3 regions of the Janthinobacterium pasteuri genome follow, and region 1 is predicted to be linked to each of the others. Evidence: predicted binding sites of a transcription regulator. Region 1 holds the regulator's gene; each other region holds the start of a gene.

Evidence for each region. Region 1 encodes HrcA, which represses chaperone genes, less so after heat shock. Its sites were predicted from a motif close to TTAGCACTCNNNNNNNNNGAGTGCTAA; they were not measured.
Region 2: a site for HrcA is predicted at 1,519-1,545, ahead of rpoH (RNA polymerase sigma factor RpoH). Genes of this name have one in related genera too.
Region 3: a site for HrcA is predicted at 2,285-2,311, ahead of groES (co-chaperone GroES). Genes of this name have one in related genera too.

The regions. Positions count from the first base shown of each region.
Region 1 covers NZ_JBNYXS010000004.1:120,625-123,901, forward strand. Annotated here, with positions in the region: gene ACQ4WN_RS06240 (HAD family hydrolase) at 1-579, shown strand, start outside; gene hrcA (heat-inducible transcriptional repressor HrcA) at 697-1,713, shown strand; gene fur (ferric iron uptake transcriptional regulator) at 1,762-2,193, opposite strand; gene ACQ4WN_RS06255 (outer membrane protein assembly factor BamE) at 2,389-3,012, shown strand; gene dapB (4-hydroxy-tetrahydrodipicolinate reductase) at 3,032-3,277, shown strand, end outside.
Region 2 covers NZ_JBNYXS010000016.1:98,803-102,079, forward strand. Annotated here, with positions in the region: gene ACQ4WN_RS16980 (hypothetical protein) at 103-369, shown strand; gene rpoH (RNA polymerase sigma factor RpoH) at 460-1,353, opposite strand; gene ftsX (permease-like cell division protein FtsX) at 1,841-2,761, opposite strand; gene ACQ4WN_RS16995 (cell division ATP-binding protein FtsE) at 2,758-3,277, opposite strand, start outside.
Region 3 covers NZ_JBNYXS010000001.1:28,953-32,229, reverse strand. Annotated here, with positions in the region: gene groL (chaperonin GroEL) at 54-1,703, opposite strand; gene groES (co-chaperone GroES) at 1,754-2,044, opposite strand; gene ACQ4WN_RS00140 (hypothetical protein) at 2,579-3,277, shown strand, end outside.

The DNA.
Region 1 (3,277 bases):
CAGCAGTTTTCCATCGAGGTGCTGCGCCAGCACCGTCTGGCCATGCTCAAGGAACAACCGCATTTCCATGGCAACCTGATCGAGTTGCGCCGCGCCGGCTTGCTGGCCGCCTTCGAGGCTGCTGGCGAGGATGCCGCCCTGGTCGACGGGGCCATCTTGCAATTCCTGGCTGCGCGCAACCGCGTCCAGCCGTATGACGACGTCTTGCCGGGTCTGGCCTGGATGGCGCAGCGCATGCTGGTCGGTTCCATCTCGAATGGCAATGCGGACCTTGAAATTATCGGCCTGGCGCAGCATTTCAAGGTATCGATAGCCGCCAGCGAGTTTGGCGTGGCCAAGCCCGACGCCAGCATCTTCCTGGCCGCTTGCGCCGCGCTGGACGTGGCGCCGCATGAAGCCGTGTATGTCGGCGACGATTTGTATTTCGACGTGACGGGAGCGCAGGGGGCGGGCATGCGTGCCGTCTGGATGAACCGCAAGGGCAGCGACGCGCACCTGGCCGCCGGCGTGCAGCCCGACGCCATCTGCGCCAACTTTGACGAGTTGCTGCTGTGGCTGCAGCAGCAACTGCAAGATTGAGCGCCGCTGGACGGGCGAACGTGCATAATAGGCGCTGTTGATGCACGTTCGGCCGCCTTCGTTGCCGCCTGCTTAATAATATGCTTGTTTAAAGAATATTTGCTTACCTAAAACACCATGCAACTCGATACACGTGCCCAAACACTGCTGAAAGCCCTGGTCGAGCGATATATCGCCGACGGCCTGCCGGTCGGTTCGCGCGCCTTGTCGAAAATTTCCGGCCTGGACCTGTCGCCGGCCACGATCCGCAACATCATGGCTGACCTGGAAGAGCTCGGTTATGTGTCCAGCCCCCATACCTCGGCCGGCCGCATACCCACGCCGCGTGGCTACCGCATCTTTGTCGACACCTTGCTGACCGTCCGGCATCTGGATGAGCATCTGGTGGAGTCGCGCATGCGCCTGCAGACGCCGCAGCCGCAGAAAACCATCGCCAACGCGGCGCAGATGCTGTCGTCGCTGTCGCAGTTTGCCGGCGTGGTGCTCAGTCCGCGCCGGGAATCCGTGTTCCAGCAAATTGAATTCCTGCGCCTGTCCGAAAAGCGCATCCTGCTCGTCATCGTTGCTCCGGGCGGCGACGTGCAGAACCGCCTGCTGCTGACGGAGGCCGACTACACGCCGGCGCAATTGGTGCAATCGGCCAATTACATCAACCAGAATTATGGCGGCCTGTCGTTCGATGCCGTGCGCGTGCGCCTGCAGGGCGAATTGCGCCAGTTGCGCGACGACATGGGCAGCCTGATGCAGGCGGCGGTGGAAGCGGGTAGCGAAGCGATGGCTGACCATAGCGATGACATGGTGATTTCCGGCGAGCGCAACTTGCTCAGCGTGAGCGATCTGTCATCGAATATGCATTCGCTGCGCCAGATGTTCGACATGTTCGAGCAAAAAACGGGCTTGATGCAGTTGCTCGACGTGTCGAGCAAGGCGACGGGCGTGCAGATTTTCATCGGCGGCGAGTCGAACCTGGTGCCGATGGATGAGATGAGCGTGGTGACGGCGCCGTATGAAGTCAACGGCAAGATCGTGGGAACGTTGGGAGTGATCGGACCGACGCGCATGGCTTACGAGCGTGTCATTCCGATCGTTGATATTACGGCTAAGTTACTGTCAAGCGCGCTCAGCCATCATTGATGCTGCTCAATGCTGCGCCAGCCGCCCCGTGGGAGCAGCCGGCAAGCATCACGCTGTTTTATGCGGGCAAGCTGTCTTGATGCAGTTGCCGTAGATGGCCAACGCGTGTTCGGCGATCTTGAAGCCGCGCTCTTCAGCCACTTTTTGCTGGCGGCTTTCGATCTCTTCGTCGAAGAATTCTTCGACCCGGCCACAGTCGAGGCACACCAGGTGATCGTGGTGGGAACCTTCGTTGAGTTCGAAAATTGCCTTGCCGGTTTCAAAATGGTTGCGGTTAAGCAAGCCTGCCTGTTCAAACTGCGTCAGGACACGGTAGACAGTTGCCAAACCGACATCCATATTGTCGGCCAGCAGAATTTTATAGACGTCTTCTGCTGTCAGGTGGCGTACCGGGCTACTCTGGAAGATATCGAGTATCTTCAGGCGTGGCAGGGTGGCTTTCAGGCCGCTTGCCTTGAGATCACTAGGATTGTTACTCATGTTTGTTGCTCGTATGTGGGTCAGGTGCTTTATCATATAGCGTTTTGTCGGGGAGTGCCAAAATATGCATTTTTTGGCGGGCCGGTCACTCCTGGCGTTTTGTTCATCCAATTGAGGTCATTTATGCGCGTAACACCGGCTGTATTGCCATCTCTCTGGCACCGTATTTCATTTCGAGCACCAGTCGTGGCAGGCATGGTCTGTGTCGCGCTGGCCATGTCCGGCTGCGCCAGCCGCGGCATCCTTGGCGAAAAGCCGGCAGCGAGCCAAAAAGAAGGCAAGGAAGTGGTCCCCGAACAGGGCGCACAAACCACCACCATTACGCCACTGCAAAAATTCATGTGGTTTTTCTCGCCGTATCGTCCTGACATTCAACAAGGCAACTTTGTCTCCGAAGAGATGCTGGCCCAGTTGAAAGTGGGCATGACGCGCGACCAGGTGCGCTTCGTCCTCGGCACCTCGCTGCTGACCGATATTTTCCATGCCGACCGCTGGGATTATCCATTCCGCCTGGCACGGGGCAGTGGCGAAACCACCAGCAGCCGCGTGGTCGTCTACTTCGGCAAGGATGGCAAGGTTGAACGTTTCGAAGGCGGCAACTTGCCGACGGAGAAAGAATACATTGACCGCATCGCCGGTCCGTCGCCGTTCGCCAAGGTCGCCAAGGCCGACGTGCCTGCCGCTGCCGTGCCATCGCCCGTGGCGCCGAGCGCCGTGCCCGTGCCGGCCGATGCTGCTCCTGCCATTCCTGTGAGCAAACCTGACGTTGCGCCGGCGCCTGCCGCCGAGCCTGCACCTGCTGCCGAACCCACCAAATAAGTTGTTGTAAGAGAATAAAATGACTGAACTGAAAATCGCCATCGCTGGCGCCAGTGGCCGCATGGGCCATATCCTGATCGAGGCCGTCAGCAATGCCCCCGACGCTGTGCTCGCTGGCGCGCTCGACCGCGTTGGCTCGCCGTCCGTCGGCCAGGATGCCGCCGCCTTCCTGGGCAAGCCTGCCGGCGTGCTGATCGAGTCAAGCCTGGCCGCCGGCCTGGCCGGCGCCGATTACCTGATCGACTTTACGCGTCCTGAAGGCACT
Region 2 (3,277 bases), on a different contig from region 1:
TTTCCGGCGCACTATTGGCACGCTGCGGATGAATTGACGCGCCGGCCACGCGGCGCGCCGATTACTGCGTAGAATGGCTGTTTTGAAAATCAGGAAACAACCATGAAAAAAACTGCTCTGGCGAAAAGCGATGCCAAGAAACTGATGGGAAAGATGAATGTTCCCGGCGCCGGCGCATTCGGTAAGGAAGCGGTGGTCGTCGACCGCCGCGAGCAGCGCAAGCGCGATCAGGCTCTGGGCCTGGTGCCATTCGCCGTCAAGCTGAACAGCGATCTGGTCTTGCAATTGCAGACCCTGGCCAAGGAGCGCGACGCGGATCTGAATGAATTGGTCGCCGAGCTGATCACCAAGGGCTTGGCTGCAGCGTAAGGGCTGACAATGTTTATCTGTTGATAAACATTAAACTGTAAAACTAAAAGGCGCCTTGCGGCGCCTTTTGCATTGCGACCTTGCTTGTGCTTACACGTAAGAGGCCAGCGCGCCCTTCATTTTTTTCAGCGCCGCTACTTCGATCTGGCGGATGCGCTCGGCCGATACGCCGAACTCTTCTGCCAAAGCGTGCAGGGTGGCGCCGGAACCGTCGTCGTTGGCCAGCCAGCGTGCTTCGATGATGCGGCGCGAACGGGCGTCCAGCTTGCCCAGGGCCGTTTCCAGGCCTTCCGATTGCAGGCGCGTGACTTGTTGCGCTTCCAGCACCTTGGTCGGCTCGCTTTGCTCCGACGACAGGTAGGCGATCGGCGAAAACTTGTCGTCTTCATCGTCGGTGGGCGATTCCAGGGCGATGTCGCGGCCGCTCAAGCGCGTTTCCATCTCGATCACTTCTTCGCGCTTCACGTCGAGCAGCTTGGCCAGCGCATCGATCTGCTTCGGCGTCATCGCGTCCAGGCCCGTCTTGTGGCTGCGCAGGTTGAAGAACAGCTTGCGCTGGGCCTTCGTCGTTGCGACCTTGACCAGGCGCCAGTTTTTCAGGATGTACTCATGCATCTCGGCTTTCACCCAGTGCATGGCGTACGACACCAGGCGCACGCCCTGGTCCGGATCGAAACGTTTCACGGCTTTCATCAAGCCGATATTGCCTTCCTGAATCAGGTCGGCATGCGGCAAGCCATAGCCCAGGTAGCCGCGGGCAATCGAGACCACCAGGCGCAGGTGCGACAGCACCAGCTCTTGCGCGGCGGCCAGGTCATTTTTTTCGCGCAGGCGTTTCGCCAGCGAAATTTCTTCGTCGTGGGTCAACATGGGCAGGCGGTTCACGGCCGAGATATAGGCGTCGATATTGCCCAGATTGCCAGTGAACCCGAGGCCCAGCGCATTATTTTTGGTCGGAACCAATGCGGACGTTGCGGACATCATAGTCATGTTTTCTCCCTCGTAGTCTTGCTTTGTTCCAGTTGGCCATGTCACGCGACGTGGCCTGATTGTCTGTTCGGTTTTGCGTATTCGGTCTTGCACTTTGCAGATCGCGGCTCCATCTATATCTGGCGCTCATGGCGGTTCTGCGGTTGGTATGCGCCTATATTAGCACTCTCTGCCTGAGAGTGCCAATCAGCACATTTAATCGTCCTGATAGCCTAAATACTATGGCGATTTTCTAGTTGATAATTTATCTAAAACACGCGGCCAGGGTGCATGGACACTGCAGTGTGCACCTGTTTGGCCGCGCCTGAAAGGGCCGCACGCTTCTTTACGACAATGGACATAGTCTACGGCCGCAAGCTGAAGCTAGCCTTAAGAATACTTGCTAAATATCAAGATAGCCACGGAATGCGGTGGATGCTAAAAAAACAAGGTGAGGGTGAGGCGTATGGCGACGCCTGGGGCGCCGCCATGCGAGGGAAGGTCAGTTCAGGCGCGCCAGGTGGCGCTGCACGCAGAGGAAGGCGCCGATCAGGCCCAGGCCGGCGCTGACGGCCAGCAAGCCAGCCATCGGCAGCGGCGCCAGCGGCACCAGCTGGAATTCGGACGCATACAGGCGGGCAAACTCGGCAATCGCGGTATTCAGCGGCTGCAAGGCCAGCGCCACGGCGCCCAGTGCCAGCGCACCGGCGCACAGGCCCAGCAGGGCACCCGTGTAATAGAAGGGGCGGTGGATGAAGGTGTCGGTGGCGCCGATCAGTTTCGAGATGCTGATTTCATCGCGCTGCTGCATCACTTGCAGGCGGATGGTATTGAAGACCACGGCGATCACGGCTACGCCCAAAGTGATCGCCAGCAGCAGCAGCACCAGGCGCAGCACGCCGAGCAGGGCCGCCAGGCGCTTGACCCAGGCCGAATCGACTTGCGCCGATTCCACGAATGGCAGCTGGCGCAACTGTTCCGCCACCGCATCGACATCCTGCGCTTCGCTGGCGCTGCTGAAGGCATCGAGTTTCAGCACATAGCTGTCGGGCAGGGGATTGTCGCCCAGGGTGCTGAGCACGTCGGCCAGGCCGTTCTTGTTTTTCAGGGTGTCGAGCGCCTGTTCGCGCGGGATGAAGACAATCTTCGCCTTTTGTGCGCCCACGATCTTGCGCATGGCGCTGGCCAGGGCCACGGCTTGCTCGCGCGGCGTGTCGATCTTCAGGAAAACGCTGATTTCCGGGTCGACGGACATCTGCTCCGACATGGGGCGCACATTGTCTAGCATGGTCAAGCCGGCGAATGGCAGCGACAGGGCGATGGCGACGACGAGCACGTTCAATAAAAAGCCGCCCGGCGACTTGCGCAAATGAATCAGCGCCGAACCCAGGGCGAAGCGGTGTTGACGGAACCAGCCTCTCATGCCTGCTCTCCCTGCGCGTCGTCCGGGCCAGGTGGCGGGGCGAAATCGGGATCGGGCGGCGCGAAGACGGGCGCCTGCGTGGCCTTGTCGATGGCCACCAGCTGGCCGTTTTTCAGGTGGATCACACGGGCGGCGGCGTCGAGCATCTGTTCGTCATGGCTGGAAATGAGGCAGGTCACGCCCACCGAATGAAACGCTTTCAGGGCGTCGAGCACCTTGTTGGCGCTGGCGCGGTCCAGGTTGGCCGTCGGTTCGTCGGCCAGGATGATCTGCGGCCGGTTGACGATGGCGCGCGCGATCGACACGCGCTGCTGTTCCCCGCCCGACAGCGACAGCGGACGCGCCATGGCGCGGTCCAGCAATCCCACTTTGTCGAGGGCGGCGCGCGCGCGCTGCTCGGCGGCAACTTTATGCGCACCGACGACCAGCAGCGGCAGCATGACGTTGGCCAGGATGGAACGGTCGTTGAGTAATTTTTGCTGCTGGAAGATCAGGCCCATGTTACGGCGCAAAAAG
Region 3 (3,277 bases), on a different contig from region 1:
GTCCCGGCGTGTGCGGCCCCGCGTGCCGTCGCCTGCGCGCAGGGCCGCCGGCATTACATCATGCCGTCCATGCCGCCCATGCCGCCCATACCACCCATGCCGCCGCCCATGCCGCCGCCTGCTTTGTCGTCAGCGATTTCGCAGACCATGCAGTCGGTTGTCAGCATCAGCGAAGCGATCGAAGCGGCGTTTTGCAGCGCCGAACGGGTCACTTTGGCTGGGTCCAGGACACCCATTTCAACCATGTCGCCATACGTGCCGTTGGCAGCGTTGTAGCCGTAGTTGCCCGTGCCAGCCAGTACGGCTGCCACGACGACCGAAGCTTCTTCGCCAGCGTTTTGCACGATCATGCGCAGTGGCTCTTCCATTGCGCGCAGGACGATCTTGATACCGGCATCTTGATCAGGATTGTCGCCCTTGACCGTGATGTTGGCGCGTGCGCGCAGCAGGGCTACGCCGCCGCCAGGTACGATGCCTTCTTCCACGGCAGCGCGGGTAGCGTGCAGTGCATCTTCAACGCGGGCTTTTTTCTCTTTCATTTCGACTTCGGTGGCTGCGCCAACCTTGATCACGGCAACGCCGCCAGCCAGTTTGGCTACGCGCTCTTGCAGTTTTTCACGGTCGTAGTCCGAGGTCGCTTCTTCGATCTGTACACGCACTTGTTTCACGCGTGCTTCGATCGAGGCAGCTTCGCCGGCGCCATCGATAACGATGGTGTTTTCCTTGCCCACTTCGATGCGTTTCGCCTGGCCCAGTTCGGCCAGGGTCACTTTTTCCAGGGTCAGGCCGACTTCTTCAGCGATCACTTGGCCGCCGGTCAGGACAGCGATGTCTTCCAGCATGGCTTTGCGGCGGTCGCCGAAGCCAGGTGCTTTCACTGCGCAAGTTTTCAGGATGCCGCGGATGTTGTTCACAACCAGGGTTGCCAGCGCTTCGCCTTCGATGTCTTCTGCGATGATCAGCAGTGGACGGCCAGCTTTCGCGACTTGTTCCAGTACCGGCAGCAGGTCACGGATGTTCGAGATTTTCTTGTCGCACAGCAGGACGAATGGGCTGTCCAGTACGGCAACTTGTTTCTCTGGGTTGTTGATGAAGTATGGCGACAGGTAGCCGCGGTCGAACTGCATACCTTCAACGATATCCAGCTCGTCGTTCAGCGACTTGCCGTCTTCCACGGTGATCACGCCTTCTTTGCCGACTTTTTCCATCGCTTCAGCGATACGCTCGCCGATCGAGTAGTCCGAGTTCGCCGAGATCGCGCCAACTTGGGCGATTTCTTTGGTCGTGGTGCAAGGACGGGCGATTTTTGCCAGTTCTTCGACGGTCGCAGCAACTGCTTTGTCGATACCGCGCTTCAGGTCCATCGGGTTCATGCCAGCGGCAACGAACTTCATGCCTTCGCGTACGATGGCTTGTGCCAGCACGGTCGCGGTGGTGGTGCCGTCGCCGGCGTTGTCGCTGGTGCGGGAAGCAACTTCCTTGACCATTTGCGCGCCCATGTTCATGAGCTTGTCTTTGAGTTCAACTTCTTTCGCTACCGACACACCATCCTTGGTGACGGTAGGGGCGCCGAACGAGCGCTCCAGGACGACGTTGCGGCCTTTCGGGCCCAGCGTTACTTTGACTGCGTTGGCGAGGATATTGACGCCTTCGACCATCTTGGCGCGCGCTGCGTCGCCGAATACTACTTCTTTAGCTGCCATGTTCAATTCTCCTGAGTTTCGGGATGTATCTGTCTACAACGTGGAAACAATTACTTGACGACGATCGCCATGATGTCTTCTTCGCGCATGACCAGCAGCTCATCGCCGTCAACTTTGACGGTTTGGCCGGCGTACTTGCCGAACAGGACGCGGTCGCCCACTTTGACATCCAGAGGACGGACTTTGCCGTCGTCGAGAATCTTGCCATTGCCTACGGCAAGGACTTCGCCTTGATCCGGTTTTTCAGCAGCTGCATCAGGAATGATGAGGCCGGACGCAGTTTTGGTTTCCTGGTCGAGGCGTTTGACGATGACGCGATCGTTCAATGGGCGCAGATTCATACAAAACTCCTTAAAGTTCAATGGATAAGTGTTGCTAAATGAATACATGCCTGGCACAGCGCCAGACGTGCTTTCAGTGACCGCCGTTGAAAGCAGCCCGCAACGGTCAAGCAAACCCCAGGTCATCCTGTCCTTGCCTGTATCCGGCAGTGGTGCATCGCGGCGTCGCCCGCCGCGTAGCGTTCCCTGCAGTGGTCTGGCAAGCACCATCAGTCCTGATGATTGCTACGAAAGAGTTTGTTAGCACTCTCTACTAACGAGTGCTAATTATAGGGACGGTATGGGTCAACTTCAAGGGCTTATTCAAGAGGAACATATAGATAGATGCTGAGCAGAGCCTGCATCTGCACAGGGTTTGCGCCAGCACAAGCCGCGTTCCCGGGCGTCAGCAACAGCAGCGACTCTAGCATGCCGTCCGGAAGGTGGGCGTTCCTGTACGCGCAGGAAACAGAGATTTACTATGGAATTTGATAAGATGATTGTAATTGCATATCAAGATCGCCACACATCACTACTTGCACCAGAAAGAACACCATGCCATTCCCGCTTTCCCATCCCGTCCTGCGCCTGCTGGGCGCCACCGTCATCGGCCTCGCCTGCCTGGGCAGTGCCGCCGCGCAAACACCCACCATTGTCGATGAAATCACCGTGGCGACCCTGACGCCGCTGGAAAAGAAGATGCTGCTCAACGATTTGTTCAACGACTTGAACAAGGACGACGACGACCAGGAAGCGCACGTATGGGACAACGGCGGCGACAGTGGCGTGCTGGTGAAAGTCACGTATAACTTCAGCAACTCCGGCATGACGGAGCATAGTCTGAAGGCGCACCTCTGCCGCGACCTGAAATTCGTCGTCACGGCGGACGGCAAATCGCAGGATCTGAGCCGGCGCACCTGTTCGCAGAGCAGCGGCAAGTGGGATGTGCAGGGCAAGGACCCGGCGCCCGTCGTGTATCCGCCTTTTTTGTCGGATGTCACCATCGCCAAGCTGAATGCGAAGGAACAGAAAGCACTGCTGACGGCCGCCGTGCGTACCTTGAAAGATGAAGAGGATGGCAAGACGCGCCAGTGGAGCAACAAGGGCTTGGGCAATGCTGCCCCGTTGGCAGTGCGCCTGACGCCCTCGCGGACGGACGCCAAACCTGGCAGCTACAGCCGTACTTGCCGCGACTTGACGATGGTGCTTGACGGCAAGGGCGGGCAACAGACGCTGACGCGCCGTTCTTGCGAA